Regions from separate parts of the Duganella sp. GW821-FHT07G03 genome, predicted to be linked through region 3. Evidence: riboswitches for the same ligand, from Rfam matches in the RefSeq annotation. Region 3 holds a riboswitch; each other region holds the start of a gene.
The links. Region 3 has a riboswitch for cobalamin ahead of AC07OK_RS10105 (energy-coupling factor ABC transporter permease). Riboswitches for the same ligand answer to the same signal wherever they lie in the genome.
Positions count from the first base shown of each region.

Region 1: it holds a riboswitch for cobalamin, as region 3 does, so the genes downstream of both, AC07OK_RS26590 (TonB-dependent receptor) here and AC07OK_RS10105 (energy-coupling factor ABC transporter permease) in region 3, are expected to answer to the same signal.
Region 2: it holds a riboswitch for cobalamin, as region 3 does, so the genes downstream of both, AC07OK_RS29960 (TonB-dependent receptor domain-containing protein) here and AC07OK_RS10105 (energy-coupling factor ABC transporter permease) in region 3, are expected to answer to the same signal.

Region 1 is NZ_JBWKQE010000028.1:2,305-12,666, forward strand. It holds gene AC07OK_RS26575 (OPT family oligopeptide transporter) at 1-1,067, opposite strand, end outside; gene ylqF (ribosome biogenesis GTPase YlqF) at 1,200-2,150, shown strand; gene AC07OK_RS26585 (DODA-type extradiol aromatic ring-opening family dioxygenase) at 2,158-2,955, opposite strand; cobalamin riboswitch at 3,066-3,240, shown strand; gene AC07OK_RS26590 (TonB-dependent receptor) at 3,322-5,301, shown strand; gene AC07OK_RS26595 (cobalamin-binding protein) at 5,301-6,203, shown strand; gene AC07OK_RS26600 (thiol:disulfide interchange protein DsbA/DsbL) at 6,287-6,952, shown strand; gene AC07OK_RS26605 (hypothetical protein) at 6,961-7,293, shown strand; gene AC07OK_RS26610 (SDR family oxidoreductase) at 7,358-8,104, shown strand; gene AC07OK_RS26615 (efflux RND transporter periplasmic adaptor subunit) at 8,111-8,971, opposite strand; gene AC07OK_RS26620 (DUF1656 domain-containing protein) at 8,997-9,197, opposite strand; gene AC07OK_RS26625 (FUSC family protein) at 9,187-10,362, opposite strand, start outside.
Region 2 is NZ_JBWKQE010000040.1:11,323-21,684, reverse strand. It holds gene cobT (nicotinate-nucleotide--dimethylbenzimidazole phosphoribosyltransferase) at 1-971, shown strand, start outside; gene AC07OK_RS29970 (adenosylcobinamide-GDP ribazoletransferase) at 977-1,759, shown strand; gene AC07OK_RS29965 (histidine phosphatase family protein) at 1,764-2,315, shown strand; cobalamin riboswitch at 2,349-2,570, shown strand; gene AC07OK_RS29960 (TonB-dependent receptor domain-containing protein) at 2,702-4,552, shown strand; gene AC07OK_RS29955 (FecCD family ABC transporter permease) at 4,632-5,654, shown strand; gene AC07OK_RS29950 (ABC transporter ATP-binding protein) at 5,654-6,427, shown strand; gene cobO (cob(I)yrinic acid a,c-diamide adenosyltransferase) at 6,424-7,062, shown strand; gene AC07OK_RS29940 (cobyrinic acid a,c-diamide synthase CobB) at 7,062-8,366, shown strand; gene cobU (bifunctional adenosylcobinamide kinase/adenosylcobinamide-phosphate guanylyltransferase) at 8,363-8,920, shown strand; gene cbiB (adenosylcobinamide-phosphate synthase CbiB) at 8,914-9,876, shown strand; gene cobD (threonine-phosphate decarboxylase CobD) at 9,869-10,362, shown strand, end outside.
Region 3 is NZ_JBWKQE010000006.1:28,594-38,955, reverse strand. It holds gene cobI (precorrin-2 C(20)-methyltransferase) at 1-551, opposite strand, end outside; gene cbiE (precorrin-6y C5,15-methyltransferase (decarboxylating) subunit CbiE) at 544-1,854, opposite strand; gene AC07OK_RS10140 (cobalt-precorrin-5B (C(1))-methyltransferase) at 1,857-3,050, opposite strand; gene AC07OK_RS10135 (precorrin-8X methylmutase) at 3,047-3,724, opposite strand; gene AC07OK_RS10130 (sirohydrochlorin chelatase) at 3,721-4,641, opposite strand; gene cobM (precorrin-4 C(11)-methyltransferase) at 4,638-5,423, opposite strand; gene AC07OK_RS10120 (energy-coupling factor ABC transporter ATP-binding protein) at 5,420-6,277, opposite strand; gene cbiQ (cobalt ECF transporter T component CbiQ) at 6,274-7,008, opposite strand; gene AC07OK_RS10110 (energy-coupling factor ABC transporter substrate-binding protein) at 6,998-7,327, opposite strand; gene AC07OK_RS10105 (energy-coupling factor ABC transporter permease) at 7,324-8,007, opposite strand; cobalamin riboswitch at 8,121-8,312, opposite strand; gene cobA (uroporphyrinogen-III C-methyltransferase) at 8,394-9,113, shown strand; gene AC07OK_RS10095 (hypothetical protein) at 9,251-9,544, opposite strand; gene AC07OK_RS10090 (porin) at 9,623-10,362, shown strand, end outside.

The DNA.
Region 1 (10,362 bases), on a different contig from region 3:
ACCGCCACCAGCGGCAACGCCAGCGACGCCAGCGGGCCGCCTTGCAGGAAGCTGGCCAGCAGCCAGCCGGCCGGCACCATCGACAGCAGCGTGACCAGGCCGACCACGAAGATCGGCAGGTCCTGTTCGGTGCGATCGAGCACGCCGCCATTGAGCTTGGCCTTGCGCGCCGAATCCATCGCCGACTTCAGGCCGCCGAAGATAGGCTTGGCCAGGCCGGCCAGGGTGATGATCGCGGCCATGCCGATCACGCCGGCGCCCATCATGCGCACTTCCTTGGACCAGATGCCCAGCGCGTGGGCGGAGGCGTCGACGCCGGCAGCGGCCGGGGACAGGGACGTCATCAACGGCACCATGATGCCCCAGGCGATGACCAGGCCGGCCAGCATCGCGATGCCGACCGTGATGCCCATCAGGTGGCCGGCGCCGATCAGCGCCAGCGAGCTCGATGCGCCGATGCCGGTGGCGCCCGCGTTGGCGCCGGCGCCGGTGCGGAAGTAGATCGCCACTTCGCCGGCCATCAGCTTGACGGCGGCGCCGGCGGCGAATACCGCGGAAGCGGTGCTGCCCCAGATCACGGCCCACAAGCCGGCCTTGCCCTCGGCGGCGCCGGCGCGCGAAGCCATGCCGACCTTGAGCACTTCAGCGGCGGCCACGCCTTCCGGGTAGGGCAGGTCGGACTGCGACACCAGCGCGCGGCGCAGCGGCATGGTGTACATCACGCCCAACACGCCGCCGATGGCGCAGGCGCCGAAGGTCGGCCAGAACGGCACCTTGGCCCACCAGCCTATCATCAACAGGCCAGGCAGCACGAAGATCACCGACGCCAGCGTGCCGGCGGCCGAGGCGATGGTCTGGACGATGTTGTTTTCCTGGATGGTGGCGTCCTTGAAGGCGCTCAGCAGCGCCATCGAGATGACGGCGGCCGGGATCGAGGTGGCGAAGGTCAGACCCACTTTCAGCCCCAGGTAGACCTGAGCCGCCGTGAAGACCAGCGTGATCAGGATGCCCAGGATGATGCCGCGAACGGTGATTTCCTTGGGGTTGGACGGTGCAGCTATGCTCATCTTCAGCACTCCGGTGGAGAATAATATTGTTTATATAATCAGAAAAAGGGAAAAGCGCCTCATGATATCCGAAGTCCAGTCGGGCCAGCAGGTAAAATAGCGGATTGTCAGAACGATTTTGAAGGTCACAGCATGTCGATACAATGGTACCCAGGGCATATGAACGCCGCCAAGAAAAAGGCGGCCGAGCAGATGGAGAACACCGATCTGGTGATCGAGGTGGTCGACGCGCGCCTGCCCGAGGCCAGCACCAATCCGATGGTGGAGGAGCTGCGCAAGTTCCGCCAGCGTCCGTGCCTGAAGATCCTCAACAAGATCGACCTGGCCGATCCGGCCGCCACGGCGGCCTGGGTGGCCTATTACAACGCGCAGGAAGGCGTGACCGCGTTCGCGATGACCACCAAGAAGCCGGCCGACGTCACCCGCGTGCCGGAACTGGCCAAGCAGCTGGCGCCGCACCGCGGCGTGCCGACCAAGCCGCTGCGCATCATGATCATGGGGATACCCAACGTCGGCAAGTCGACCCTGATGAACGCGCTGCTCAAGCGCAAAGTGGCCAAGGTCGGCGACGAGCCGGCGGTGACCAAGCAGCAGCAGAAGCTCTACCTGGACAAGAACACCATCCTGGTCGACACGCCGGGCATGTTGTGGCCGAAGATCGCGCTGCCGAGCGACGGCCTGATGCTGGCCGCCAGCCACGCGATCGGCTCGAACGCGCTGATCGAAGAGGAAGTGGCGGTGTTCCTGGCCGACGAGATGTTGAAGTACTACCCGCAGCTGCTGGTGGCGCGCTACGGCTTCAAGGATATCGAGAGCTTCGACGGCATCGCGGTGGTGGAGGGCGTGGCGGCCAAGCGCGGCTTCCGCCAGAAGGGCGGCGACCTCGATTTCGAGAAGGCCTCGCACACCTTCCTGGGCGACTACCGCAGCGGCATCCTGGGCCGCATCTCGCTGGAGACCCCGGCCAGCCGCAAGGGCCGGCTGGAAGTGCACGACGCCGAGATGGCCGTCAAGAACGCCGAGAAGGCCGCCATCGCCGCCGCCAAGGCCGCAGCCTACGCCAACGGCAAGCGCGGTACTTGAACCCGGATTAGCCGAAACGGAAGCTGGAGACTGCCAGCGCTCCCATGAACGCCTCCTCGTGGTAGGGCACGGCCGCCTGGTCGTTCTCCGCCGCGCCCAGCGCCACCATCAGCGGCAGCAGATGCTCCTCGCGCGGATGCGCCATGCGCGCGGCCGGCGCCTGTTCCCATTCCAATAAGCGCGCCGTGCGCTCCTGCGGCGGCAGCGCCATGGTCGCGCGCAGCCAGCCGTCGAACGCGTGCGAGGCCGCCGCGCCCTGCGCGTTGAAGGCGCGCAGGTTGTGGTAACTGAGCCCGCTGCCGACGATCAGCACCCCCTGCTCGCGCAAGGGCGCCAGCAAACGGCCCACTTCCAGATGCGTCAACGGATCGAGGCCGCGCTTGAGCGACAGCTGCACGATCGGCACCTGCGCATCCGGATAGATCGGATACATGGCGCTGAAGGTGCCGTGGTCGTAGCCCCGCTGCGCGTCCAGCCGCGCCGGATGGCCGCCCGCTTCGAGCAGCTGCCGGACCTGCTCCGCCAGCTCCGGCGAACCCGGTGCGCTGTATTGCACCTCGTAGGTATGCGGCGGGAAGCCGCCGTAGTCGTAGATCATCGGCGGTTTGGCCGACGACGACAACGTGAAATCGCGCTCCTCCCAATGCGCCGTAATCACCAGCACCGCCTTCGGCGTCACGCCGAGCTGGCGCGGGATGTCGCGCAGCGCGGCGTCCAGTTGGCCGTACAGATGGCCCACCTGGTCCATCATGAACGGCCACGGACCGCCGCCGTGGGAGAGGAAATAGCTGGGCAATGCATGCATGAAAAGCTCCGGTTTGAGTATGACCTCACTATAAGCACCGTCGCCGTTGCGATCAATGCACGAAATATAGATAGGTCCTATCTAAAATGTTAATGATCCGGGGCGCCCGCGTATAATGCCGGGGTTCTGGTGCTTGCCCATGTGCTCACATGCGCAGTTAAACGGGAAACACAAGGCCGCCCGCGCCCACGGCGCGACGGCCAAGGTGTGCTGCCCCCGCAACGGTAACGCGAGGCGTCGTTCAGCCTTGCCAGCCCGGATATCGGCCAGACTGGGGGGAGCGCGCAGTGACTACGTCCGCGCGGCTTCCGTACACTTCCAGCCTGCGGGGACGCGGGCGGATGTCTCTTTTGAAAATGACCTGACATGCAATCCTCCGCCTTCCAACCGCGCCTGCTGGCCGCCGCCGTCTCCCTGTGCTTCGCCGCCGCCGTTCCCGCCGCCGCCCAGATATCCGAGGTGCTCGCACCGGTCGTCATCACCGGCTCGCGCTTCGACGCCAATGCCGCGCTGACGCCGATCGGCGCCGTCGTCATCACGGCGGAAGAGATCCAGCGCGCCGGCGCCAACGACGTCAACACGGCGATCCGCAAGGTTGGTGGCGTGTACGGCCGCCAAAGCCTGGACGGCAGCCCGGACTTCAGCCTGGACCTGCGCGGCTTCGGCACCAACAGCGCCCAGAACATGGTGATCGTGCTCGATGGCGTGCGCCTGTCGGAAAATGAACTGAGCAACGCCATCCTGTCGACCATCCCGATCGACACCGTGGACCACATCGAAATCACGCGCGGCGGCGCCAGCGTCTTGTACGGCGACGGCGCCACCGGCGGCGTGATCAACATCGTCACCAAGCGCCCGGTCAAGAATACCCGTCGCGGCAGCGTGTTCGTCGAGGGCGGCCAGTTCCGCGCCGGCGAAGCGCGCGTCTCCGGTTTCCAGGCCTGGGACGGCTTCGCCGCCGACGCCACGCTCGACACCCAGCGCACCGACAACTACCGCGACAACAACGAATTCAAACAGACCCACTTCAGCGGCGGCGCGCAATGGTTCGACAACGCCGGCCGCGTGGGCTTCCGTTACGAAGGCGCGCGTCAGGACATGCACTTCGCCGGCGCGCTGGCGGAGGATCAATACAAGGCCAATCCGCGCCAGTCCACCACGCCGAACGACAGCGGCAAACTCGATAGCGACCGCTTCACCGCCTTCGGCCAGCGCCGCATCGGCGCTTACGAGCTGGCCGCAGACCTGTCGTTCCGCAAGAAGACGGCCGACGCGACTTACGTCAGCGTCAAAGGTCCGTCGACCTACACCCTCGACAGCAAGCAGACCCAGTTCTCGCCGCGCGTGCGCCGCCTGGGCGAGATCGGCGGCCTGCTGAACGAGATGGTGGCAGGCTTCGACTGGACCGTATGGAACCGCGCCGCCAGCGACACCAAGCTGTCCTCGGCGGCCGACGCCACCCAGCACTCGAAGGCGCTGTACGTCCGCGACGAGCTGCGTTTCGACGCCGCCCATGAAGGCCGCGTATCGGCCGGCGTGCGCCGCGAAATCTTCAACAAGGATTTCAACGATCGGCTCAACACCTATGGCCCCAACGCCTACAAATTGGCGCAAGGCCTGAACGCCTGGGAACTGCAGGCGAGCTACATGCCGGTCGCGCACCTGACCGTCTACAGCAAGACGGGCCAAAGCTACCGCGTCGCCAACGCCGATGAAAACGGCTACACCGTCGACACCAACAAGGTGCTGCTGGTGCCGCAGCAGTCGCATGACCTGGAGCTGGGCGTCAGCTACGGCACCGCCGCGCAGAAAATCACCGGCCGCGTATTCCGCCACAACCTGACCAACGAGATCTTCTTCGATCCGACCCTTAACCTCGGCTATGGCGCCAACACCAACCTGGCGCCGACCCGCCGCGAAGGCTTCGAAGTCGACGCCCAGCAGCGCATCAACGCCGACTGGAACCTCACCGCCCACTACCAGCACGTGGACGCCAAGTTCACCGAAGGCGCCAACAACGGCAAGCAGATGGTGCTGGTGCCGAAGAACACGCTGACCGCGCGCCTGAGCTGGACCCCGGCCAACGGCCACACCGCCGATGTCGGCGCGCAGTGGGTGGACAGCCAGCGTTACGGCGGGGACTTCAGCAACGACTGCTCGGCCCAGATCCCGTCCTACACCACGCTCGACGCGCGCTACGCCCGCAAGCTGGGCCGCTGGGAGTTCGCCGTATCGGGCCAGAACCTGGCCGACAAGCGCTACTTCTCGGAAGCCTACGGCTGCAAGTACGGCATCTACACCGCCGACGGCCGCCAGCTGAAACTCTCGGCCCGCTACGAGTTCTGATGCGCGCGGTGACCACGTCCATCCGCTGCACCGTGCTGGTGCTGGTGCTGGCGCTGGCTTGCGCGCCGCTGTGCGCGCAGGCCGCCATCACCGTGCAGGACGACGCCGGCAACAGCGTCGCCGTCGCCAAGCCGGCGCAGCGCATCATCTCGATGGCGCCGCACATCACCGAGCTGCTGTTCGCGGCCGGCGGCGGCGAGCGCGTGGTCGGCGTGATGAACTACAGCGACTACCCCGAAGCGGCCAAGCGCATCCCGCAGGTCGGCAGCAACGCCACCATCGACATGGAGCACGTGCTGGCGCTGCGTCCGGACCTGCTGGTGGTCTGGAAGAGCGGGAACACCGCGCGCCAGCTGGAGCAGCTGAAAAGCCTGGGCATCCCGATCTTCTACAGCGATCCGCAAAAGCTGGACGAAGTGGCCACCAGCCTGACCCGCCTGGGCCAGCTGATGGGCACCGAGGCCGCCGCCCACAAGGCGGCGCAGGACTATCGGCAGCGGATCGCCAAACTGACGGCCAGCTACGCGCAACGGCCGACGGTGCGGGTGTTCTACCAGATATGGGAAAAACCCATCTTCACGCTCAGCGGTGAGCACATCGTCAGCGATGCGATCCGCGTCTGCGGCGGCCAGAACGTGTTCGCCGCGCTCAAGCTGCCGGCGCCCACCGTCAGCACCGAGGCGGTGTTGCAGGAGAACCCGGAAGCGATCTTCGGCGGCGACCAGCACGACGCCGAATCCGGCATCAACATCTGGAAACAGTACAAGGGCATGCTGGCGGTCCAGCGGGGCAACCTGTTCACGCTGGACGGCGAACAGCTGGTGCGCGCCACGCCGCGCATCGCCGACGGCGTCGCCGCGCTGTGCGAACGGCTGGAGACGGCGCGCCGGCGCCGGCCCTGAAGCTTAACGCCGCCGTCATTTGCACATCGCGGAAAAGGTGGTAATCTCGCGGCGTTTGCCATTTACCTTGTTGAAGGACAGTTATGCGTTTCCTGAACTTGCTGCGCCCCCTGATTGCCACCGCTGCCTTCATGGCCTTCGCTGCCGGCGCCCACGCCGCCGAATTCAAGAACGGCGTCGATTTCACCACGCTCGACGCGACCACCCGTCCGGAGACCGGCAAGAAGGTCGAAGTGCTGGAAGTGTTCATGTACCACTGCCCACATTGCAACGCGCTCGAGGCGCCACTGGCGGACTGGGTCAAGAAACAGGGCGACAAGATCGTGTTCCGCCGCATGCACCTGGGCGAGGACGCGCAAGCCAAGGCCTTCTTCACGCTGGAAGCGATGAACGCGCTGGGCAACGGCTTGCACGAGAAGTTCTTCCACGCCGTGCACGTCGAGCACAACCGCCTCAACACCGACCAGTCCATCCTGGACTTCGTCGTCAAGAATGGCGTCGACAAGGCCAAATACCAGGAATTTTTCAACTCGTTCGCGGTCCAAACGAAGATGAAACGTGGCGTGCAACTGGCAAACCAGTATAAACTCGACAGCGCACCGGCCCTGGTGATCAATGGCCACTATACGACCTCGCCAGCCATCGCCGGCCACGGCCTGGCGACGGTTCCCGAGGCGCACGCCGCCATGTTTGCGGTGATGGACAACCTGGTTGCCAAGTCGGCACAGGAACGCGCCACTAAGAAGTAAGGAAAGCTATGAAAGAAATCAGCGATGAACGCAAGGCGGCCGAAGGTGAGGTCATGAAGATCTACAAGGAGTCCTCGCCGGTCATCGAAACCCTGTTCGAATGGGCCTACATCAACCACGTGGCATGGACCCTGGCGATGCTGGCGCTGGGCTTCATCGTCTGGCTGCTGATCGCCTTGAGCAATGCCGAGAACCAGCGCAACGCGCTGATGACCAAGCAGTGCGCCGATCCCGTCTTCAAGGGGGAGCTCGACAAGAAGTGCCTGCGCACCGTGCATTCGCGCGAGCATTGGTGGGAGCACGTAGGTTACGCGCTGACCCACGTCAGCCCGGAAAAATAAGCATGAAAAAATAAGCATGACCCCAGCCCGCAGCAGCGGGCTTTTTTCTGTGATAAGGCATCCGATGAAACAAGTGATACTGGTCACCGGCAGCAGCCGGGGCATAGGCGCGGCGACGGCGCTGATGGCGAGCCGCCGTGGTTATGCGGTGTGCATCAACTACCTGCGCGACGCGCAGGCGGCCGCGCAGTTGCGCGCGCAGATCGTCGCCGAGGGCGGCGAGGCGATCGCCGTGCAGGCCGACGTCAGCGTGGAGGCCGACGTGCAGCGCCTGTTCGAGACCATCGACGAGGAACTGGGTCCGCTGACGGCGCTGGTCAACAACGTCGGCATACTGGAGCAGCAGTGCCGCCTGACCGAGATGTCGGTGGAGCGCCTGCAGCGCGTGTTCAGCACCAATGTGATCAGCTACTTCCTGTGCTGCAAAGAGGCGGTCAAGCGCATGTCGACCGCCGACGGCGGGCAGGGTGGCGCCATCGTCAACCTGTCGTCCGGCGCGGCCCGGCATGGCGCGCCGAACGTCTACATCGACTACGCCTCGTCCAAAGGCGCGATCGACGTGATGACGCTCGGCCTGTCGAAGGAAGTGGCGGCCGAGGGCATCCGCGTGAACTGCGTCCGCCCGGGCATGATTTATACCGACATCCACGCCAGCGGCGGCGACCCTGGCCGCGTGGCGCGGCTGGAGGCCAACGTGCCGATGCTGCGCGGCGGCCAGCCGGAGGAAATCGCCGAGACGATCTTGTGGCTGCTCAGCCCACAATCGTCCTACGTCAGCGGCGCCATCATCGATGCCGCCGGCGCGCGCTAGTAATCCTTAGCCGCGGATCACCACCGTGCAGGTGGTGCCGGCCACCAGCTCCAACCCTTTCGGCTGCTGGTCGATGTGGATGCGCACCGGCACCCGCTGCGCCAGCCGCACCCAATTGAAAGTCGGGTTGACGTCGGCCAGTAATTCGCGGCCGGTGTTGGCGTCGCGGTCGGTGATGCCGTGGGCGATGCTCTCGATATGTCCTTGCAGCTGGGCCGCGCCGCTCATCAGATGGACTTCGACGGCGTCGTTCACCTTCAGCAGCGGCAGCTTGGTCTCCTCGAAATAGCCGACCACGTAGAACGAGGCGCTGTTGATCATCGCCAGCTTGGCCGCGCCGACGGCGGCGAAATCGCCCGCGTGCACGTTCAGGTTGGTGACGTAGCCGGTGACGGGCGCGCGCACCACCGTGCGTTCCAGGTTCAGCGCCGCCAGGTTGCGCGCCGCCAGCGCGGCCTGGTACTGCGCCGCCGCCGTGCCGACCGCGAATTCCGCCGTCTCCTTGCTCTCGGCCGAGATGATGGAATTGTCCAGCCCCGCGCGGCGATTGGCCTCCTTGCCGCGCCGGCCCTTCTCCACCTGCTGCGACGCCAGCACGGCGTTGGCCTGCACCAGCGCGCTCTGATAGCGCGCCTTGTCGACCACGAACAGCACCTCGCCCTGCTTGACCAGCTGGTTATCGCGCACCATCACCTCGGTGACGGTGCCGGCGACGTCGGCGCTGATGGTGACCACGTCGGCCTTGATGCGGCCGTCGCGGGTCCAGGCGGACTCCATGTAGTGGTCCCAGGCCGAACGTCCCATCCACAGGGCGGCCGCCAGCAACAGCATGGTCAGGAAAAAGCGGAAGATTTTGGAGGCACTCACGGCGGGCTTTCTGATTGAATTGAGTTTATTTGTACAGCGTGACCAGCAGGGCGCTGAAGATGCAGACGAACAGGCACAGTCGGACCAGCGCCGGATGCCAGCTGCGGCGGTAGGCGCCGAGGTGGCTCAGGGCGCTGTCGAGCGCCACTTGCAGCACCAGGCTGACGAGGAACAGCGGCAGCACGCCGGGCAGCAGTACGCCGAAAAAATCGATCTCACGCGGCATGGCCGGCTTCTCCTGTAGTGATCTGGTCCAGCAGGGACGTGTAAATGGAATGCAGGTCGGTCAGCGCGGTGTGCAGGCGCAGCTGGCGTTCCGGCGTGGCGGAGGGCAGGGCGGCGCGCACGCTGGCGCCGGCATCGAGTATCGATTGCAGCGCCGTCTCGCCGCTGGCGCGCGCCGGCGCCCGCAGGTAGGCGGCCAGCTGGCGCACCACCAGCTTCAGCGCCACCGGCACCGGGCCTGGCTGCGAGCTGGCGATCAGCTGGCGCAGCTCGATCACGGCGTGGCCCAGTTCCAGCAAGGTCAGGCCCTGGCGCACCACGGCGCGCGCGGCGTCGTTGGGCGCCGGGCCGGAGGCGGCGTTCAGTTGGCTGAGCAGGTCGCGCACGCGATTGTCGAAGCGCCGCTTCAGCCGGTATATCGACGCAGTGCAAGCGCCTTGCGCCTCGCGCCACAGCGCGGCGGCCACGTGGTCCTTCTGGCCCATGGTGTGCTCCGGCAGCACCACCTTGAACATCAGGTAAGCCACCGCCACGCCCATCGTCAGCGACAGTTCGCTGCTGATGAAGCTCTCGACGTCGTAGTGCATCAAGTTGGTCGGCACCACCAGCGTGGCGCAGAACATGCAGATGCCGATGCCCACGCCGGCCCAGCGCGGGCTGGTCATCAGATAACTGCCCAGCACGAAGATGGGCAGCGCGGCGATGATCAGCGTCGGGAAGTCGTTGGCGCGGGCGACCAGGAAGAATTCGGTGGCGAAGGCCAGCGGCGTGGCGAGCAGGAAGCCGATCAGCACCTGCCGCACCATGGCCGTCGGCCGCGGCGACGACGAGGCCAGCGCGCAGAAGATGGTCGCCATCAAAATGGCGTTGCCGAGAAAGGGCCACGCCAGCCAGTACCACACGCCGGCCGTCAGCAGCAGCGTGACGCCGGCGCGGAAGCCGCTGGCGACGATGATGGCCGGCGGCGTCTTCGGCGTGTAGGCGCCGGGATCGCTGACCTGTTGCCGCTTCTCCTGCGCCAGGCCGAGATACAAGCCGGCGAAGCCTTCCATGTCGCGCACATAGCGTTCCAGCAGTTCCACCGCCGTGTCGAAGTCGATCTGTTGCGCGCGTTCGACCGCCGCCGCCAGCTGGGCGCGGGCGGCGGCGATGTCGCTGGCCAGGCC
Region 2 (10,362 bases), on a different contig from region 3:
TCAACAATAAGACCAAGCCGCTGGGTAGCCTGGGCGTACTGGAATCGCTGGCCAAACAAATCGGCCTGATACAGAACACCCGTGTACCCGCGGTCACGCAACCAACCATCCTAGTGTTTGCGGCCGATCACGGCGTGGTCGCGGAAGGCATCTCTGCCTACCCGCAGGACGTGACCTGGCAGATGGTCGAGAACTTCCTCGCGCGCGGCGCGGCCATCAACATCTTCGCGACGCAGAACAACTGCGAACTGCGCGTCATCGATGCCGGCGTCAATCACCACTTCGGGCCGCGCGTCGGCCTGATCGACCGCAAGCTGGCGCCCGGCACCCGCAACTTCGCGCAGGAACCGGCGATGAGCAGCGCCACTTGCGAGGCCGCGCTGGCAGCAGGCATGAACTTGATCGCAGAACTCGATGGCAACGTGGTCGGCTTCGGCGAGATGGGCATCGGCAACACTACCGCCGCCGCCGCGCTAATGCACAAGCTGACCGGCATCCCGGTCGCGCAATGCGTGGGCGCCGGCACCGGCCTCTCGGCGGAAGGCATCCTGCGCAAGCAGCACGTGATTGAAGCGGCAGCAGCCAAACATGCCGCCGCAGTCGAACCGCTGGACGTGCTGGCCACCTTCGGCGGCCTGGAAATCGCCATGATGACCGGCGCCATATTGAAGGCAGCCGAATTGCGCAAAGTGCTGCTGATCGACGGCTTCATCGTCACCAGTGCGCTGCTGGTCGCCGCCCGGTTGCAACCGGCCATCCTGGACTACTGCGTGTTCGCTCACTGCTCCGACGAAAACGGCCACCAGCAAATGCTGGCCGCACTGGGGGCGGAGCCGCTGCTGAATCTGGGCCTACGCCTGGGCGAAGGCACCGGCTGCGCGCTGGCGCTACCGCTACTACACGCTTCGGTCAATTTCCTGAACCAGATGGCCACGTTCGAATCGGCCCATGTCAGCGAAAAGTCCGAGTAGACGCCGTGCACCAACTACGCTTGTTCTTCACCGCGCTACAGTTCTTCACCCGCCTGCCAATTCCAGCCTGGGTGGGTTTTGATCCTGCGTGGCTGAACCAGGCGTCGCGCTACTTCCCGCTGGTCGGCGTGGTGGTTGCGGCCATCACGGCCGGAGTCTATGCATTGACCGCTTGGTTCCTCCCCGCTCCGGTCGCCGCCCTGCTGTCGACTGCCGCCGGTATCTATGCCACCGGCGCCTTCCATGAAGACGGCTTTGCCGACATGTGCGACGGCTTCGGCGGCGGCATGACGCCCGAACGCGTACTGGAAATCATGAAGGACTCGCGCATCGGCGCTTACGGCGCCATTGGCATCATCTGCCTGCTCGCCACCAAATGCGCGGCGCTGTCCATGCTGCCGCCGCTGGAAGCGATTGCCGCGCTCTTCGTCGCCCATCCACTGTCGAGATTAATGGCCACCTCGCTGATCTGGCGTCTCGACTACGCGCGCGCCGAAGGCAAAGCCAAGCCGCTGGCGCAAAAGATGAGCACAGCCGAATTCGCGCTGGCCGTCGCCACTGCCGCCATTCCAGCGCTGGCGATGATCGCCTGCGGATGGCTGAAGTGGACCGCGCTGGCTGCGGGCGTCCTCGTCGCCGCCATCGCCACCGCCTGGCTGGCCCACAAATTCGTCCGTCGCATTGCCGGCTATACCGGCGACTGCCTCGGCGCCGTGCAGCAGCTCAGCGAGGTGACGTTCTACCTGTGCGTACTGGCCAGCATGCGCCACGGCGCCCTGCCCTGGTAACACTATGCAGCTGATACTGGTCCGCCATCCGCAACCGCTGATCGCACCCGGCATCTGCTATGGCCGCAGCGATCTCGCCGTGGCGCCCGAGCAGCTGGCGCATACGCTGGCCGCCTTGTCGACCACACTGCCCCAAGGCCGGCCTTTATATAGCAGCCCACTACGACGCTGCGCCACATTGGCGGCGCAACTGGCGGCGCCACTGCAAACTCCCGCGCCGCTGCTGGACGCCCGCATCGCAGAGATCGATTTCGGCGACTGGGAACTGCGTCCCTGGGACGATATCGCGCGCGCCGACATCGACGCCTGGGCCGCGGACCTGGTCAATTACCAACCGGGCGGTGGCGAAAGCGTGCTGCAAATGGCCGGCCGTATCGCCGCCTTTTACGCCGACCTCCAGCGCCAGCAGCGCGACGCCATCGTGATCTGCCACGCCGGCGCAATGCGCCTGATGTCAGCCTGCCATGCCGGCCTGCCCCCGGCCGAAATGGCGCTGCAAGCCGCTAGCCATCCGCATCAAATCGCCTACGGCGCCACGCTGGTGCTGCAAAACTAAACCGCCGCCCCATGACCGCCGCCGCACAAACCCGTATAATGACCGGGTTTTGGTGCCCGCGCGTCTGTCCAGATGCGCAGTTAAACGGGAAACATGAAGCTCTGTAAGAGTGCACGTGTGCTGCCCCCGCAACGGTAAGCAAGTGTCGCAGCTGATGCGCGACAAACCTCCTCTGACAAACCACTGTGCTCTGCATGGGAAGGTGAGGTGGTCTAACTTGCCAGCCCGGATACCGGCCAAATCAGGTGGAAGCGAGCGAACGGGATGTGCGCGAACGGATGGAGCCGACAACAACGGCTGCGCTGCATGCATCTCTCAATTCTCCGCTTCTGTTCAATCTGGCCCACGGGGACGTCGGCCGGTTGCTATTACAGAAAAATTACATCATGACCCTTCGTATCTCCCGTCCTGCGGCCTTGACGTCGCTGGCGCTGGCAATGGCCGCCTCCTACGCACACGCGGAACCAACCACCGGCACCGTACTGGTCACCGCCACCCGCAGCCCGCAAGCCCTGGCCGACGTGATCAGCGACAGCATCACCATCAGCGCCGAACAGATCGCCGAATCCGGCGCCGGCTCCATCGTCGACCTGCTGCAGCGCCAGCGCGGCATCGAGATCGCCCGCAACGGCGGCTCCGGCACCAACGCCACCGTGTTTATCCGCGGCGCCAACAGCAACCAGAATCTCGTGCTGGTCGACGGCGTGCGCATCGGCTCGTCGACCACCGGCGCCGCCAACTGGAGCGCCATTCCGCTGACCGCGATCGATCATATCGAGATTGTCTACGGCCCACTGAGCTCCCTGTATGGCGCGGACGCCATCGGCGGCGTGATCCAGATCTTCACCAAGAAGGGCACGGGCGCGCCGGCGTTCACCGCCTTCGCCGGCTACGGCACCGACAACACCCGCGAAGGCGATGTATCGGCCTCCGGCTCCACTGGCGGTGAACACAGCATCAGCTATGCGATCAGCGCCGGCAAGGAAAAATCGGATGGCTTCTCGTCCACCCGTCCTGGCAGCAGCTCCTATAACGCCGACAAAGACGGCTACGACCGCGAAAACGCAGCAGGTCAGTTCAGCCTGCGCCTGGCGGAAGGCCACGAAATCGGCACGCTGCTCCTGCAGAGCAAACTCAAATCCCAGTATGACAGCGGTTCCTCGTCCTACGACGTGCGCTCGAAGGCAAAGCTGGAAAACGCCGCCATCTACAGCAAAAACCAGATCCTGCCGATCTGGCAAAGCCTGGTCCAGTATTCGCGGACCAAGGACGAAGGCGCCAACTACACCAGCGCCCTGGCATCGGGCTATTCGCAGATCAACACCAGGCAGACCACCTTCACCTGGCAGAATGATGTGCAGATCGGCGCCGACATGCTGCAACTGCTGTACGACCACCGCAAGGAAGAAGTCGAGACCAACGGCTTCAAGTTGGACAACCCGCAGCGCACCACCAACTCTCTCGCGGCTTCGTACAACGCCCGTCGCGGCGACAACCTGTTCAACGCCAGCGTACGCCGCGACAAATCGCTCTACGGCTCGAAGAACACCGGCTCGCTGGGCTATGGCTACAACTTCACGCAGGCGCTGCGCGCTACCGCCAGCTACGGCACCAGCTTCCGCGCACCGACCTACAATGAACTGTACTACCCGTCCTACGGCAATCCAGCCAACAAACCGGAACTGGGCAAGAACGCCGAAATTGGTCTGCGCTACGACAGCGGCGCCACCGCGCTGAACGCCAGCTATTACCGCAACCGCTTGACCGACCTGCTGGTGAACACCACGCCATGCCCGTTCTCTGGTGCGAAGAGTGGCTGCGCCTACAACGTCAACCACGCGCTGCTTGAAGGCCTGACCATGGGCGCAAGCCAGCAGTTGGGCCGCTTCAACCTGGCCGCTACCGTCGACCTGCAAGATCCAAAGGACGAAACCAGTAATAGACGCTTGCAGCGCCGCGCCAAAAAGCACGGCAACCTGATGGCCGACTACAGCGCCGGCGCATTGAAGGCCGGCGTGGAACTGGAATTGTCCGGCGACCGCTACGAAGACGCCGCCAACAGCAACCGCCTGGGCGGCTATGGCCTGGTCAACCTGTACGCGACCTACCACTTCAACCGCGACTGGTCCGCGCTGGTCCGCTGGAATAATATCGGCGACAAGCAGTACGATCTGGCGCGCAATTACGCCACGCCGATGTCCAAGCTGTTTGCCGGTATCCGCTACGGCTACAAGTAAGCTGTAATGGTGTAACCTGCCGGGCGTGGGGCGCATCCGCCGCGCGCCCGGCAGTCTCACTTTTTTTTGAAAGCAGTGCATGCATTCTTTCTCCCGCAATCTGCGACAGCGCGCCGCCGTCACCTTGACAGGCTTGGTGCTGTTCGCGTTTGCCAGCCTGGTTTTCTCGGGCATGACCGGTTCGGTCTCGATTCCCCTCTCCGACATTCCCGCGGCAGTCAACGAACTGCTGCATGGCCAAAGCCAAACACTGGCCTCCACACTGCTCGATCTGCGCCTAAGCCGCGCGCTAACCGCCTTCGTCACCGGCGCGGCCCTGTCGCTGGCGGGCGTGATGATGCAGGCGCTGTTGCGCAACCCGCTGGCCGACCCCTATGTACTCGGCATTTCCGCCGGCGCGTCCGTCGGCGCCCTGGCCGCACTGCTGTTCGGCTGCGCCATCTGGATGGTCGACGCGTCGGCCTTCGGCGGCGCGGTCGCCGTCTCGATGATGCTGTACCTGCTGGCCCGGCGCGACCTGCGCGGCGGTGCGGCGGCCGAAGGCGGCACCGCCTTGCTGCTGCTGACCGGCGTGATCCTGTCCTCCGCCTGCATGGCGATGGTGACGTTGATGCTCTCCATCGCGCCTGAAAGCCGTTTGCGCAGCATGGTGTTCTGGATGATCGGCGACCTGGCCGGCGCACCGATGCGCGCGCTGCCCTGGATCGTGCTGGTCGGCGGCCTGGTATTCGCCTTGCGCAGCGCCCGCTCCATGAACGTGATGGCGCTGCACGCCGAAGCCGCCGCCACGCTAGGCATCCGCGTCGGCGCCTTGCGCAAAGGTCTGTTCTTTGCATCCGGCCTGCTGACCGCCAGCGCCGTCACCAGCGCGGGCAGCGTCGGCTTCGTCGGCCTGATCGTGCCGCACGCCTGCCGCTTCGCCGTCGGCGCGGATCACCGCGTACTGATCCCGGCAGCGGCGCTGGCCGGCGGCACCTTCCTGCTGCTGGCAGACACGTTGGCCCGCACCATCATCGCGCCGCAACAGCTGCCGGTGGGCGTGCTGACGGCGCTGATCGGCGCGCCGGTCTTCCTGTACCAACTGCACCGCTTGCGCAAATGATGATCAGCACCCACAACCTCTCCCTGAAAATCGGCCAGCGCCAGCTGATTACGGATCTGAACTGGCAGGTACGTGAAGGCGAATGCTGGAGCGTCATCGGCCGCAACGGCGCCGGCAAAAGCACCCTGCTGAAAACCCTGGCCGGCCTGCGCAACCCGGACGACGGCTACGTCGCCATCCAGCAGCGCGAACTGCCCGATTGGCCACTGGCCGAATTGGCGCGCCAGCGCGCCTTCCTGGCACAGAGCCGCAGCGATGCCTTCGCCTACAGCGTGATCGAAACCGTCCTGTCGGCGCGCCACCCCTATCATGGCAACCGCTATTGGGAAAGCAGCGACGACCACGCCATCGCGCTGAAATCGCTGGAAGCGATGGAAGTGGCCGACCTGGCCGAGCGCGACGTGCGCACCTTGTCCGGCGGCGAACGCCAGCGCGTTGCCATCTCCGCCATGCTGGCGCAGGATACGCCACTGCTGCTGCTCGACGAGCCGGCCAATGCGCTGGACCTGGCACACCAGGTCAGCGTCATGGGCCTGCTGGCACGCCTGTGCCGCGAACAAGGCAAGACCGCCGTCATGATAGGACACGACCTGACGCTGGCGCACAGCGTCTCCACTCACGCGCTGCTGCTGATGGGCGATGGCCGCTGGCTGGCCGGCACCACGGAGGAGGTGATGCGAGCCGAGATCCTGGGCGATTACCTGGGCCACCCGATCGACATCATCCAGCACGGAAAACGCAGCATCTTCATTCCCAAAGAGGACCTTGCATGACCCAACAGAATACCGGCGACATCGACGAACAAACCGCGGCATTGAACGAACGCCACCGCGTGCGCATGGAGCGCAAGAAGGCCGTCATCGACGCCAAGATCGCCGCCGCCGACAAGCAAATCGGCATCATCATCGTCAATACCGGCAACGGCAAGGGCAAGAGCTCCAGCGGCTTCGGCATGGTGATCCGCGCCATGGGCCACGGCATGAAGGTCGGCGTGGTGCAGTTCATCAAGGGCGCGATGCAAACCGGCGAAGAGCTGTTCCTGCGCCGCTTCCCGGAGGAAGTCAGCTTCCACTCGATGGGCGAAGGCTATACCTGGGAAACCCAGAACCGCGAACGCGATATCGAAAAAGCGCAGCGGGCCTGGGAACAGGCGAAGCGCTTCCTGGCCGATCCCGATATCGGCCTGGTGGTCTTCGACGAACTGAATATCGCCCTGAAATACCGCTATCTGGACGTGGAAACCGTCATCAACGATTTGCTGGCGCGCCCGGCGATGCAACATGTGGTCATCACCGGTCGCGGCGCGCCGCCGGAGCTGATCGCCATCGCCGATACCGTCACCGAAATGGAAGTCGTCAAGCACGCCTTCAAGGCCGGCATCGGCGCCCAACTCGGAACCGAGTGGTAATGACGACGCACGTCGACGTGAAGGCCCTGCTGGTGGCGGCCGTCGCCTCCGGCCAGGGCAAGACCACGGTGACCGCCGCGCTGGCACGCAAACTGACGCGCCAGGGCAAGCGTGTGCGCGTATTCAAATGCGGCCCGGATTTCATCGATCCAATGCTGCTGGAACGCGCCAGCGGCGCGCCGGTGCGCTCGCTGGACCTGTGGATGGTGGGCCATGAACTGTGCCGCGACCAGCTGGCGCAAGCCGCCGCCGAAGCGGATGTGATCCTGATCGAAGGCGTCATGGGCCTGTATGACGGCACGCCGTCGTCGGCCGACCTGTCGCGCGAATTCGGGGTGCCAGTAATGGCGGTGATCGACGCCGGTGCCATGGCGCAAACCGCCGGCGCACTGGTCCACGGCCTGCGCGACTATGGCCCGGTGGAGATGGCGGGAGTGATCGCCAACCGCGTCGCCAGCGAAGGCCACGCCAAGATGGTGGCTGCGTCGTTGCGCGATATTCCCCTGTTTTCGACCTTGCCGCGCCAGGTCAAGTCGCTGCCCGAACGCCACCTCGGCCTGGTGCTGCCGGGCGAAGTGCTCGATATCGACCAGCTGCTCGACAACCTGGCGGACCAGCTGGTGTTCGACGAAGCGGCCTGGGAGCGCCTGCGCCCGGTGCGCATCGAGATTCCGCCGGCGACCGAGCCGCAGGCGTCGTTGCTGGCCGGCCGCACCATCGCCATCGCCCGCGATCCGGCTTTCATGTTTATCTATCCGGCCAACCTGGATACGTTGCGCCAGCTGGGTGCAACGCTGAAATTCTTCTCGCCGCTGGCCGACCAAGCCATACCGGCTGAAGCGGACGCCGTATATCTGCCAGGCGGCTATCCAGAACTGCACGCTGAGGCACTTTCGCAGGCCAGCGTGTGGCAGGCGTCGATCCGCGCGGCCCATGCCGCCGGCACGCCCATCGTCGCCGAATGCGGCGGCATGATGGCGTTGGCCGATACCCTTGCCGACCAAGCCGGCGCGGTGTGGGCAATGGCCGGCTTGCTGCCGGGCGCGGTGGCGATGCAGGCGCGCCTGGCGGGCCTCGGATCGCAGGGCCTGCCGACGGAACAAGGCGTCCTGCGCGGCCATACCTTCCATTATTCAAAACTGGAGACAGCCGTGGCGCCAGCGGCGTACACTATCAAGCATCCGTCGGCCGTCCGGGGTGAAGCCTGGTATCGCGTCGGCTCGCTGACGGCGTCCTATTTTCACGCATATTTTCCATCCAATCCGGCGGCGGTTGCCGCCCTGTTTTCTAGGAGCGCGGCATGACACGTACACTGGTTCTGGGAGGCGCACGCTCAGGTAAGAGCGGTTATGCCGATCGCCTGGCCATTGAATCGGGCAAGGAAGTCGTCTATATCGCAACGGCTACCGCCAGCGATGTCGAAATGACGGCGCGCATCGCACATCATCGCGCCGGCCGGCCCAGCGAATGGATCACCGTCGAAGAGCCGCTTGCACTTGGCAACCAGCTGCTGCGCTGGTCTTCGCCGGACCGCCTGATCCTGGTCGACTGCCTGACGCTATGGCTCAGTAACCTGCTGTTCAGCAGCGGCGAGACCTACCCGGAAGTCGGCGAAATCACGCTGCCCGCGCTATTCCACGAGCAGCAGGACATGCTGGTCAGCGCGCTGACCAAGTGCACCAGCGACGTGGTGCTGGTATCGAACGAAGTCGGCATGGGCATCATGCCGTTCGGCGCGATCTCGCGCTGTTTCGTGGACGAGCAGGGACGGCTGAACCAGGCCATGGCCGCCATATGCGACCGCGCGGTGTTCGTCGCCGCCGGCCTGCCGCTGGTGTTAAAAGGGACGCCGTGCTGACAGGCTTGAGCTTCGGCGTCATCGCCCTGCTGATGGTGGCGGGCGTGCTGCTCGACCTGATGCTGGGCGAAGCGCGCCACTGGCATCCGCTGGTCGGCTTCGGCAACCTGGCGATGGCGCTGGAGCGCCGCCTCAACCGCGGCGGCCTGCGCTTCTGGCGCGGCGCGCTGGCATGGGTGCTGGCGGTTCTGCCGTTGACCGCACTTGCCGCGTTGCTGGTCCGGCTGCTGGGCGCCAATGGCGCGCTGCCGTGGATTGCGCACGCCATCATGCTTTATTTTTGCCTCGGTCTGCGCAGCCTGCGCGACCACAACCTGCCCATCGCCGACGCGCTGGCGCAGAGCGATCTACCCTATGCCCGCCTGCTGACCGCCCGCATCGTCAGCCGCGACACCACCAGCGCCAGCGAGATCGAACTGACCAAGGCCAGCGCCGAATCCCTGCTTGAAAACGGCAACGACGCCGTCTTCGGCACGCTGTTCTGGTTCATCGTCGCCGGCGGTCCCGGCGCTGTGCTGTTCCGCATGGCGAACACCCTCGACGCAATGTGGGGCTACCGCACCGCGCGGCTGCTGCAATTCGGCTGTACCGCCGCCCGCATCGACGATGCATTGAACTACATCCCGGCGCGCCTGACCGCACTCTCCTACGTGCTGCTGGCTCCCGGCCTTCAAGGAAAACTGCGCGCCTGGCAGTGCTGGCGTACACAAGCCCCGGCCTGGAGCAGCCCGAACGCCGGACCGGTCATGTCCAGCGGCGCCGGCGCGCTCGGCGTGCAGCTGGGCGGCGCCGCCATCTACGACGGCGAAGTCGAACAACGTCCGCCGCTGGGCGAGGGACAACCCGCCACCGGTGCCGACATCAGCCGGGCATGGCGCCTGGTCGCGCGCACCACGGCGCTGTGGCTGGCCGTCGCCTGCGCCGTCGCCGCAGGGATGGAGTTTTCACATGCTTGAACACGGTGGCAACCTGCGCGACGCCGCGCTGCGCTTCGGCCGCGACGACTGGCTCGACCTCTCCACCGGCATCAACCCGCACTGGTATCCCGCGCCTGCGCTGCCGGGCAATGCGTGGCACCGCCTGCCGGAAGCCGATCCCGATCTGGCGCTGGCCGCAGCCGCCTACTATGGCGCGCCGTTGATGCTGCCGGTCGCCGGCACGCAGGCCGCCATCCAGGCGCTGCCCCGGCTGCGCAAGCCATCGCGCGTGACCGTCGCCGCACCGTCGTATGCGGAGCATGCGCACCACTGGAATGACCACGGACACACGCTGACGCAAACGCCATATGAAGCGTTGGACGCGGCCGTGGCCCACAGCGACGTCATGGTCGTCTGCAATCCCAACAACCCGACCGGCGCCAGCGTACCCGCCGCCCTGCTGCTGCAATGGGCCGACCAGCTGGCGGCGCGCGGCGGCTGGCTGGTAGTCGACGAAGCCTTTGG
Region 3 (10,362 bases):
TTCATCAGCACCAGCGTGTCGAAGTCGGGCAGCAGGCGCTCGACCGCGCTGACGCCGTAGGCTGCCGGTACGATGGCGACCGTGTCGTCCTGTTCCGCGAACGGCACCGGCACCTGCGCGCAGGCGGCGGTGAAGGCGTTGACGCCGGCGACGATGCGCACCGGCACGCCGTCATCCAGCGCGCTCACGGTGCGGGCCAGGTGGCCAAAGGTGGCGTAGGTGCTGGCGTCGCCTTCGACCAGGAACAGCACGTCGCGGCCGGCGCGCAGCCATGGCAGCACGGTGCCGGCGGCCTTGAGCCACGCGCGGCCGAGTTTTTCGCCATCGTGCGTCATCGGGAACAGCAGTTGGGTGTGCAGTTCGGGCGGCGTCGCGCCGGCGCGCTGCACGATGTCGAAGGCGTAGCTGGGCGTCTTGCCGCTGCGCGCCGGGTAGACCCAGATCGTGTCGCGGCGTTGCAGCGCTTCCCACGCGGCGCGCGTGATCAGGCCGGGATCGCCGGGGCCGAGCGAAATGCCCCACAGGGTGCCTGGCTGGATGTGCTCACTCATCGCCGGCCTCCCCGGCGCGGCGCGCGCAGACGATCCAGACCGGGTTCTCCGCCGCCATGCGGTGCATGTGCAGGATAGGCTTGCTGCGCGCCGCCTGCAGTTGCAGCACATCCCAGTCAACGCCATCGAGGGCCTGCAGCGTGGCGGTGGCGGTGGCCAGGTTTTCCAGCGTGACGAAGTTCATCACCAGCGTGCCGCCGGGACGCAGGCGCGCCATCACGCCGGCTATCAGCGTCGCCAGTTCGCCGCCGGAGCCGCCGACGAAGACCGCGTCCGGATCCGGCCAGGCGTCGAGCCCCTCCGGCGCCTTGCCGAGGAACAGGCTGTAGTTGCTGACGCCGAAGTTGGCGTGGTTTTGGCCGGCGATGGCGTAATCCGCCTCGTTCTTTTCGGTGGCGTAGACGTGGCCTTGCGGGCAAAGCCGCGCCGCCTCCAGCCCCACCGAGCCGGAACCTGCGCCGATGTCCCACACCACGCTGTCGGCCCGCAGCTGCAGGCGCGCCAGGCTGACCGCGCGCACTTCCTGCTTGGTGATCAGCCCCTTCTCCGGCTGCCGCTGCACGAACTGCGCATCGGCCAGGCCGAAGCGCACCGGCCGCGCGGCCGGCGTCACGCGCCACAGCAGCACCACGTTGAGCGCGGCGAAGCGCATGCCGGCCGCCTGCTGCGGCGTCAGCTCCGCCACCACCCGCTCTTCCGGCTGCAGCAGGTTTTCCGCTACCGCCATCAGGAAGTCGTCGCCCAGGCCTTCCGCCAGCAGCAGGCGCGCGATGCGGTCCGGGGAATTGTCAGGACTGGTCAGCACCAGCAGGCGCGCATGCTGGCGCGCGGCCTGCGCCAGCGTGTACAGGCCGTGGCCGGGCACACTGCCGCGCTGCCATTCGCCGGCATCCCTGGCGTGCACCGAGACGATGCGCGCGTCCTGCCACGCCAGGCCGATGCGCGCGCAGGCCAGCTGCAGAGTCGACAGGTTGGGCAGGATGTCGAGCGCCTGCACGCACAGATGCTGCGCCAGATACGGCGCGATGCCGTGGCACAGCGGGTCGCCGGTGGCCAGCACCACGCAGGCCAGATGGTCGGCGCGCGCCGCGCGCACCCATTCCGGCACGTCTTTCAGCTTGCCGGTGAGGTCGTGGCGCACGGCGCCGGGCTTGAACTCGCGCGCCAGCAAGGCCAGCGTGCGGGCGCCGCCGATGATCACGTCGGCGCTGCGCAGCAAGGCCAACGCGGTCTGGCTCAAGCTGGCGATGCCATCGTCGAGCACACCGATCACGCGGCAGGGATTGGGGTCTTGTAGTTCCATGGTCAGGATTCTTCCGGTAGGTGGTCGATGCCGGTGCGGCCGGCGCTGGGCGGGCGTTCATGCGGCTCGGCGGGGGCCGACCAGACGTCGGCCACTTGCACGCCGCTGAAGTCGCACACCAGCACGCGCAGCTGGAAGGCGCGGCCGTAGCGGTCGGGCGCGGTCAGGGTGTCGATGGCCGCCTGCGCCAGCGCGGCGTGGAAGGCGTCGCCGAGGCCGCGTTCGACCATCAGCTCGGCGCCGAAGCGCGCGGTTTCGGCGGCGGCCATGGCGGCGCAGTCCTCGGGCGTGGCGCCGATGCGGCGGGCGATGTCGGCCACCAGGTCGGTGTCGACTTCGCTGCGATTGGCGTGGGTGATGGTTTCGCCCTGCGCGATCTTGGTCAGCTTGCCGACCATCAGCGCCAGCACCACCAGGCCTATGCCTTGCGCCACCACCTCATCGAGCGCGTAGCGCAGGAAGTCGCCCATCTGCACGAAGCAGGCGGACGGCAGTTCCGGGCGCTCGGCCCGCAAGGCGGTCATCGCGAACGTTTCGCTGCGCCCGCCCGTGGTCAGCGCCACCATGTCGTAGCCGGCGGTGGCGGCCACTTGCACCCCCTGCACCACGCTGGCGCGCCAGGCGGCCGTCGAATACGGCTTGACGATGCCGGTGGTGCCGAGAATGCTGATGCCGCCCAGGACGCCGAGGCGGGCGTTGGTGGTCTTCTTCGCCATCACTTGGCCATCCGGCACGCTGATGGTCACTTCGATGCCGTCCGCGGCCAGCAGCGCGGGCGCGGCTTCGCGCAGGTTGTCGGCGATGTTACGGCGCGGGACCGGGTTGATGGCCGGCCCGCCCACTTCCAGGCCCAGGCCTTTCATGGTCACCGTGCCGACGCCGTCGCCCGCCACATAGGAGACCACGCCGGCCTGGCCGGGCAGCCGGCGCAGGTCGACCGTCATGTGGGCGCCGTCGGTGCAATCCGGATCGTCGCCGGCGAATTTGACGACCATGGCGTGCGCGCGGTCCGCCTCGCAGCGGCCGTCGTGGATGGCGAAACGCACCCGGCTGCCGTTGGGCAGCAGGCTTTCGACTTCCGCCGGCACCTGTCCATGGGCGAGGCCCAGCACCGCCGCGCGGGCGGCGGCGGCGGCGCAGGCGCCGGTGGTGAAACCGGTACGGGTGCCGCGTTCGGCAGCCGCTTTTTCCTTCATGGCCGGGCCTTCTGGCGGGCTTCCGCCAGCGACAGCAGCGCGTGCAGCGCCGCCACCACCAAGGTCGAGCCGCCCTTGCGGCCACGGATGACGATCCACGGCACGTCGTCCAGGCCGGCCATCAAGTCCTTCGATTCGGCGGCGGAGACGAAACCAACCGGCATGCCGACCACCAGCGCCGGCCGCACGCCTTCCTCGCGGATCAGGCGCACCAGCTCAATTAGCGCGGTCGGTGCGTTGCCGATGCCGATGATGGCACGGTCCAGCAATCCAAGCCGGTGCGCCTTGCGCATCGCTTGCACGGCGCGCGTGGTGTCTTCGGCCTTGGCGGTTTCGATGACGTCGGCATCGCTGATGAACTGGTGGGTCTTCATGCCGAAGTGGCCCAGGCGCGGCTGCGACAGGCCAGAGCAGATCATCTCCACATCGGCCACCACCGGCGTGCCGCCGGCCAGCATGGCGCCGATGCCCGCTTCCACCGCGTCCGCATGGAAGTCGGTCTGGCCGTTGAAGTCGAAGTCGGCGTTGGCGTGGATCATGCGGCGCACGATCGGCCATTGGGCTTCGGTGTAGGCGTGCGGTCCCACCTCGGCGTCGATGATGGCGAAGCTGTCGTGCTCAATAACCTGGCCGGCGCGCGTCAGCTGCTCGGTGACGGTGTTCACGCTGCTCATGCTGGCTGGCCCTCGTGGTGGGCGTGATCGTGGGCGTGGTCGTGCGCCTGCGCGGCGGCGTGGTCGTGCGTGTGCGCGTGCGAATGGCCGTGGCCCAGGTCATGGGCGATGATGCGATAGGTGCAGCCGTCGCAGGGCAGGCGGCTGTCCGGCACGCCGGCGCGCAGGTCGGTCACACGCTGGTCCATCAACTCGAAAATCTCGGCCTCGAAGCCGAAATGCTCGCCGCAGGCAAAGCGCAGCTGCGGATACTGCCCGCGCAAATGCTCCACTTGGCGGTGTATGCGCTGCATCAGCGTGCCGGTGTACAGGTAGTACGGCAGCACCACGACCTGGCGCACGCCCAGCAGCACCTGGCGCTGCACCACCTTCTCCAGGCGCGGCCAGGTGATGCCGGTGAAGGCCAGGTCCACCAGTTCATGATCGCCCTCTTCCAGCAGCCAGCGCGCCATCTTGGCCATCTCGCCATTGGCGCCGCGGTCCGACGAGCCGCGCCCCAGCACCACCACGCCGGTGGTGGTCGGATCGGGCATGTCCAGCGCGGTCATGGCCTTGCGCAGGCCGCGCTTCAGGATTGCCAGGATGGGATCGCAGGCCGTCAGGTGCGGCGCCAGCAGGATTTCAGTCTGCGGGCAAATGGCGCGCGCCTGCTCGATCGCTTCCGGTATCTCCATCTTGACGTGGCCGGCCGCGTTCAGGATCAGCGGCACCACCAGCACCCGGCGCGAACTGCGCGCGGCGCTCAGCAAGGCGGCGTTCATCTCGGGCGGCGCGAATTCGATGAAGCACAACTCGATGCGCCAGTCCGGCCGGCGCGCGCGCCACTGCTCCGTGAAGTCACGAATCTCCTGGTTCCCGGAGTCCTCGCGGGAACCGTGGCCGACAATCAGAATCGTCTCGTGGGGTACTGGGTTCATGCGCTCGCCTTTCTGAAACGATGGGTAAAGGTTGGGTCATACAACTTGGAGCGCGCCAGGGTTTCCCAGTGCAGCGCGCCCAGCGTGGGGCTGGCGACGATCATCGCCTGGCTGGCGATGCCGGCCTGCCGGCATCGCTGCTTGATGTCGGCCAGCGTGCCACGGACGATTTTTTCCTCGCCCGGCCAGCTGGCCTTGTGCACCACCAGCATCGGCGAGTCCTCGGCCCAGCCGGCGGCGCGCAACGCGGTTTCCACCTTGTGCATCAAGGTGATCGACAGGAAGATGCAGATCGTGCTGCGGTGCGCGGCCAGGCTGGCCAGATCCTCGCCGTCGGGCATCGGCGTACGGCCCTCGACGCGGGTGAGGATCACGGTTTGCGTCACCTCCGGCAGCGTCATGGATTCGCCGGCCGCCGCCATCGAGGCCATGGCCGAGGAGACGCCAGGCACCACCGACCATTCGATGCCGGCGTCGCTCAAAGGGCGTGCCAGTTCGATCAGTGCGCCGTACAGCGCCGGATCGCCGGTCTGCAGGCGCACCACCGTCGCGTGGCTGCGCGCCTGCTCGATCAGCCATGCGGTCATCTCTTCCAGCGTCATGTCCTTGGAGTCGCGGATGGCGCAGCCGGGCGGTGCGTACAGCGTCACGGCGCGGTCGACCAGCGAACCGGCGAACAGCACGGCGCCGGCCTGCGCCAGCAGCTTCTGGCCTTTGATGGTGATGAGTTCCGGGTCGCCGGGGCCGGCGCCCACGAACCAGATTTTTCCGAGGGATGTCATGCGATGCTTGCTCCTGAGGGTTGTAACGCGCGCAGCGTGTCGAGCAGCGCGTCGACGCTGCGCGGGGCGGGGCCGTCCGGCAGCACGCCGAGGGCCACCAGTTCCGCGTGCAGCGCCAGTGCGGCCGGCGGACGCTGGCCGGCGGCGTGCAGCACGTCGGTCCGCGCGGCCAGTTGCGGCGCGGGGCCGGAGGCGATGCAGCGGCCGGCCGCCATCACATGGATGTCGTCGGCCCAGCGCAGCGCGAAGTCGATGTCGTGGGTCGACAGCAGCACGGTCACGCCGCGCGCGGCGAGGCGGTCCAGCAGTGCGGTCAATTCGGTTTGCATGGGGGCGTCGAGGCCGGCCATGGGTTCGTCCAGCAGCAGCACCTGCGGCTCCATCGCCAGCACGCCGGCGATGCAGACGCGCTTTTTCTGGCCGAAGCTCAGTTGGTGCACGGCGCGGCGCGCATGGCCGCGCAGGCCGACGGCGTCGAGCGCCGCGGCGACGCGGGCGCGCACCTGGTCCGGCGGCAGGCCGAGGTTCAGGGGGCCGAAGGAGACGTCTTCTTCGACCAGCGCGGAGAACAGCTGGCGGTCCGGGTTCTGGAACACCAGGCCGACGCGGCTGCGCAGCGCGGTCAATCCGCTGCGGCTGTAGTCGTAGGGCTGGCCGTCGTGACGCAGCACGCCCGCCGTGGGACGCAGCAAGCCGTTCAGGTGCTGCAGCACCGTGGTCTTGCCGGCGCCGTTGGCGCCCAGCAGCGCATAGCGGCGGCCGCGTTGCAGCGCCAGCGTGCAGTCGCGCAGGCCGGCGCTGCCATCCGGGTAGACGTGATCGACCGCCTGCAGTTCAAGTTGCGGCGCGCTCACAGGCGGTCTCCCAGCGCGATCGCCAGCATCAGCGCGCCGGCCAGCGCGGCCCGGGCCTGTTGGCGCCGGGCGTGCGGGTAGACGGTGGGCAGGAAACGCAGCGTGCCCTGGCAGGCGCGGGCGTCGGCGGCCATTTGCAGCGCGGCGGCGCGTTGCCATACCTGGACAGCCATCTGCCCCGCCAGCAGGCCAGTGGAGCGCCACGCCTGGCGCCAGTTGCGATAACCAAGGCGGGCGTTTTGCGCGGTGATACCTTCGTCCCAGGCCTGGCGCATGACGAACAGCATGCGGTAGCACAGCACCATCAGGTCGAGCAGCAGTTCGGGCGTGCGCAGGCGCCGCAGCAGGTTGAGCAGGTCCGGCAGCGGCGTCGTCAGCACCAGGCCGAGCAGCGCGGCCAGCATGGCCAGCGAGCGCAGCGCGGTATGCTCGATGGTCGGCAGCATGGCCGTGGTGAGGCGCCAGCGGCCGTCGGCGTCCTGCCCGGCCAGCATGGTCAGGCAGGACAGCAGCAGGAAGCCCAGCGGCGGCAGCGCGACCCGCAGGTAGGCGCGCGGGTCCACGCGCGCGCCGAGCAGCGCGGCCAGCATCAGCAGCGCCGCCAGTGCCGCCAACGCGGCCGGGCCGCGCGCCAGCCAGGCGGCGAGCACGCCGGCCAGCGCAAACAGCGCCTTGGCGGACGGCGCCACATCGCGCCAGCGGCTGGCGTACGCCGACGCCTCAATCAGCACGACGGTCCTGGGGTGAGCGCGCGCGTTCGCGGGCCACGGACGTGCCGAGCCAGAAGCCGATCACGCCGGCGCCGATGGCCGCTTGCAGCGCGAACAGCAGCGAGGCGATTTCCGGGCTGGCCGGCGCCAACACCGGTGCGAACCACGGCTTGTAGCCGGGCGCGATGTCGCCGATGGCCCGCTGTGCGCGGTCGTCGGCGCCGGCAAAGATCGCGGGCGCCTCGGCGCCGGGCGCCGCCGGCGGCGCGCTCGCCAGCCACAGCGGCAGCACCGTCAGCAGCACCAGCGCCAGCCACAACAGAAAGGTGCGCGCCTTCATGCGCGTTCCTTGCGCGCGCCCAGCGTCATCACCGGCAGCGCACGCAGCTCGTGGGCATTGAAGCGCACCATGGCGTTCACCACCAGCACCGTCAGCAAGCCTTCGCTGATGGCGATCGGCACCTGGGTCAGCGCGAAGATGCCGGCAAATTTGAGGAAGGACGCGCCGAAGCCGCCCACCGCCGCCGGAAACGCCAGCGCCAGCTGCGCCGAGGTGGTGATGTACGTCGCCAGGTCGCCCACGGAGGCGGCCAGGAACACCGCCACGGAACGCGACAGGCCCAGCGCCGCGACGGCGCGCAGCACGCCGTAGGACACGAACGGTCCGACGATCGCCATCGAGAACACATTGGCGCCCAGCGTGGTCAGGCCGCCATGCGCCATCAGCAGCGCCTGGAACAGCAGCACGACAAAGCCCACCGGCACCATCGCGGTCGGGCCGAACAGCGCCGCGCCCAGCCCGACGCCGGTCGGATGCGAACAGCTGCCGGTCACCGACGGCAGCTTGAGCGCGGACAGCAGGAATGCGAACGCCGCGGCCACGCCCAGCAGCATGCGCCGCTCGGGATGCGCCTGCAGGTCGCGGCCGATGACGCGCAAGCCCCAGGCCAGAAAAGGTAAGGAAACGGCTGCCCAGCCGAGCGCGTGCGCCGGCGGCAAAAAGCCTTCCATGATATGCATTCGAATTCTCCCGTCGAATGGACTATATGGACACCAGGCGGGAGCAGGAAAAGACGGTCGACAGCAGGCAAGCGGAGAGCCGGTCGACAGCGGCTTCCCTTTACCCCGGGGAATGGTGCTGGATTTTTTGGGCCGGTATTCTGGCTCGCCTTCATCCTTGTCCGTGTCTTCCCGCGTGTTACGGCAGTGACGTGTTGACGGACTCGTCTGGCTTACAGCAGCGGGGGCTACACCGGAATTGCACCGGTTTCCCGTTTAACGCCATCTCCGTACGGATCTGGCGCACCCAATGTTGCATATTACACCAGCTCGCCGACACGTGCCAAGCGAAACCAAATCGCGCGCAACCGGTATCATGCGCGCTGGAACGTCTTCAAGGAAATGCCATGACAGTGCAGGGAAAAGTTTATTTGATCGGCGCGGGGCCGGGCGCGGCCGACCTGATCACGGTGCGCGGCGCGCGCTTGCTGGCGCAGGCCGACGTGGTGCTGTACGACGCGCTGGTCACGCCGGAGATGCTGGCCTTGTGTCCGCAGGCGCAGCTGATCTCGGTCGGCAAGCGCTCCGGCCAGCGCTCGACCGCGCAGACGCTGATCAACCAGCAGCTGGTCGAATCGGCGCAGCGCCACCGGACGGTGGTGCGGCTCAAGGGTGGCGACCCGATGCTGTTCGGCCGCGCCGACGAGGAATTGCGCGCGCTGGAGGCCGAGGGCATCGAGGTCGAAGTCGTGCCCGGCGTCACCACCGCGCTGGCCGCGGCCGCGGCCACCAAGCAGCCGCTGACGCGGCGCGGCGTGGCCCGCAGCGTGGCCTTCTTCACCTCCAGCACCGCGCCCGACGAACCGCAGCACCCGGCGCTGCCGGCCACCGACACGCTGGTGCAATACATGGGCGGGCGCGAAGCCATCGCCACCGCCACCCGCCTGCTGGCCGAGGGCCGCCGGCCGGATCTGCCGGTGGTGGTGATAGAAAACTGCAGCCGCGCCGACCAGCGGATTGCGCGGCTGACGCTGTCGGACCTGGCCGACGGCCTGGAAGCGGCGCACGGCCCGGTGCTGGTGATGATCGGCGAAGCGCTGCAGCAGCGTGTGCACCAGCCTGACTAAGACCATAACCTCGCCGCGACGGGAAGCCTATCGCGGCGGCGGTAACGAAATTGAAAATCGGCTCGAGGCCCGAGTATGAAAGTTCATACTCGGGCCTCGACGCCTGGCCCCACCCATCTCAAAAGAACCCCATGTAATCAATGGCTTGGTTCAATAGTCCGGCTTGCCATTCCGATGGCACGGATAGTGCTATCTCTGTTGTGAAAAGTATATTCGATGGCGGTCATCCGTTTCGGATCGCTTTTTACTACAAATAAAACGGAGACAAAAAATGAACAAAGTAATTCCCGCCCGAACGCGCAAGCCAGCTTCTTGACGTAAGCGCCGGCACCGCCCGTCTGGCGGCGCCGCTTGCGCGTCACTCCATCGCTAATTTCACGGCTGACCGAGCCCGGACCTTGCTCCCGCAGGTCCGGCGGGTATCGCTGCACCCTCGATTTTCCGGATGCGGCGCTCCAATGCGCCCGGTCGCGTGATCGTACCTACCGCACAATTTAATTGGATCGTTTATGAAAGCATCATTAGTAGCTGGTCTCTTGCTCGCCTCCGCAACCGGCGCCGCCTCGGCGCAATCTGGCATCACCGTCTACGGCATACTGGACGCGGGCATCGCCCGCGAAACAGGGGGCGCCGATGGCGCGGTCAACAAGCTGGCCACTGGCGTGCAGTCCGGCAGTCGGCTGGGCTTCAAGGGGCAGGAGGACCTGGGCAATGGCATGAACGCCCACTTCGTGCTGGAGAACGGGCTCGATCTCGACACCGGCAAGGCGCGCCAGAACGGCGCCTTGTTTGGCCGCCATGCCTATGTCGGCCTGACCACCAGCGCCGGTACCGTCAACCTGGGCCGTCAATGCAACCCGATCTTCATCGCGCTGGACGGCATCGACCCCTTTGAAACCGGCTTTACCGGCGCCGCCACCAATCTGATGAGCATCGGCACGGCACGTACCAATAACACCATCAGCTATGCGACGCCCAAGCTGAATGGACTGTCGGCCACCGCGCTGTATGGTTTTGGCGAACAGGCCGGCGATAGCACCTTGGGCCGTACCATCGCTTTTTCCATCGACTATGCCGCGGGCCCGTTGGTGGGAACCCTGGCATATGACAGCCTGAAGGTCACTTCTTTCAATACGATGAAAGAGGTCCTGCTGGGCGCCAGCTACAACTTCGGCCCCGCCACCGTGCACGCCGCGTTTGAAACCGAAAAGAACGACGTCGGCGGCGATTTCCGCGACTTCCTGCTGGG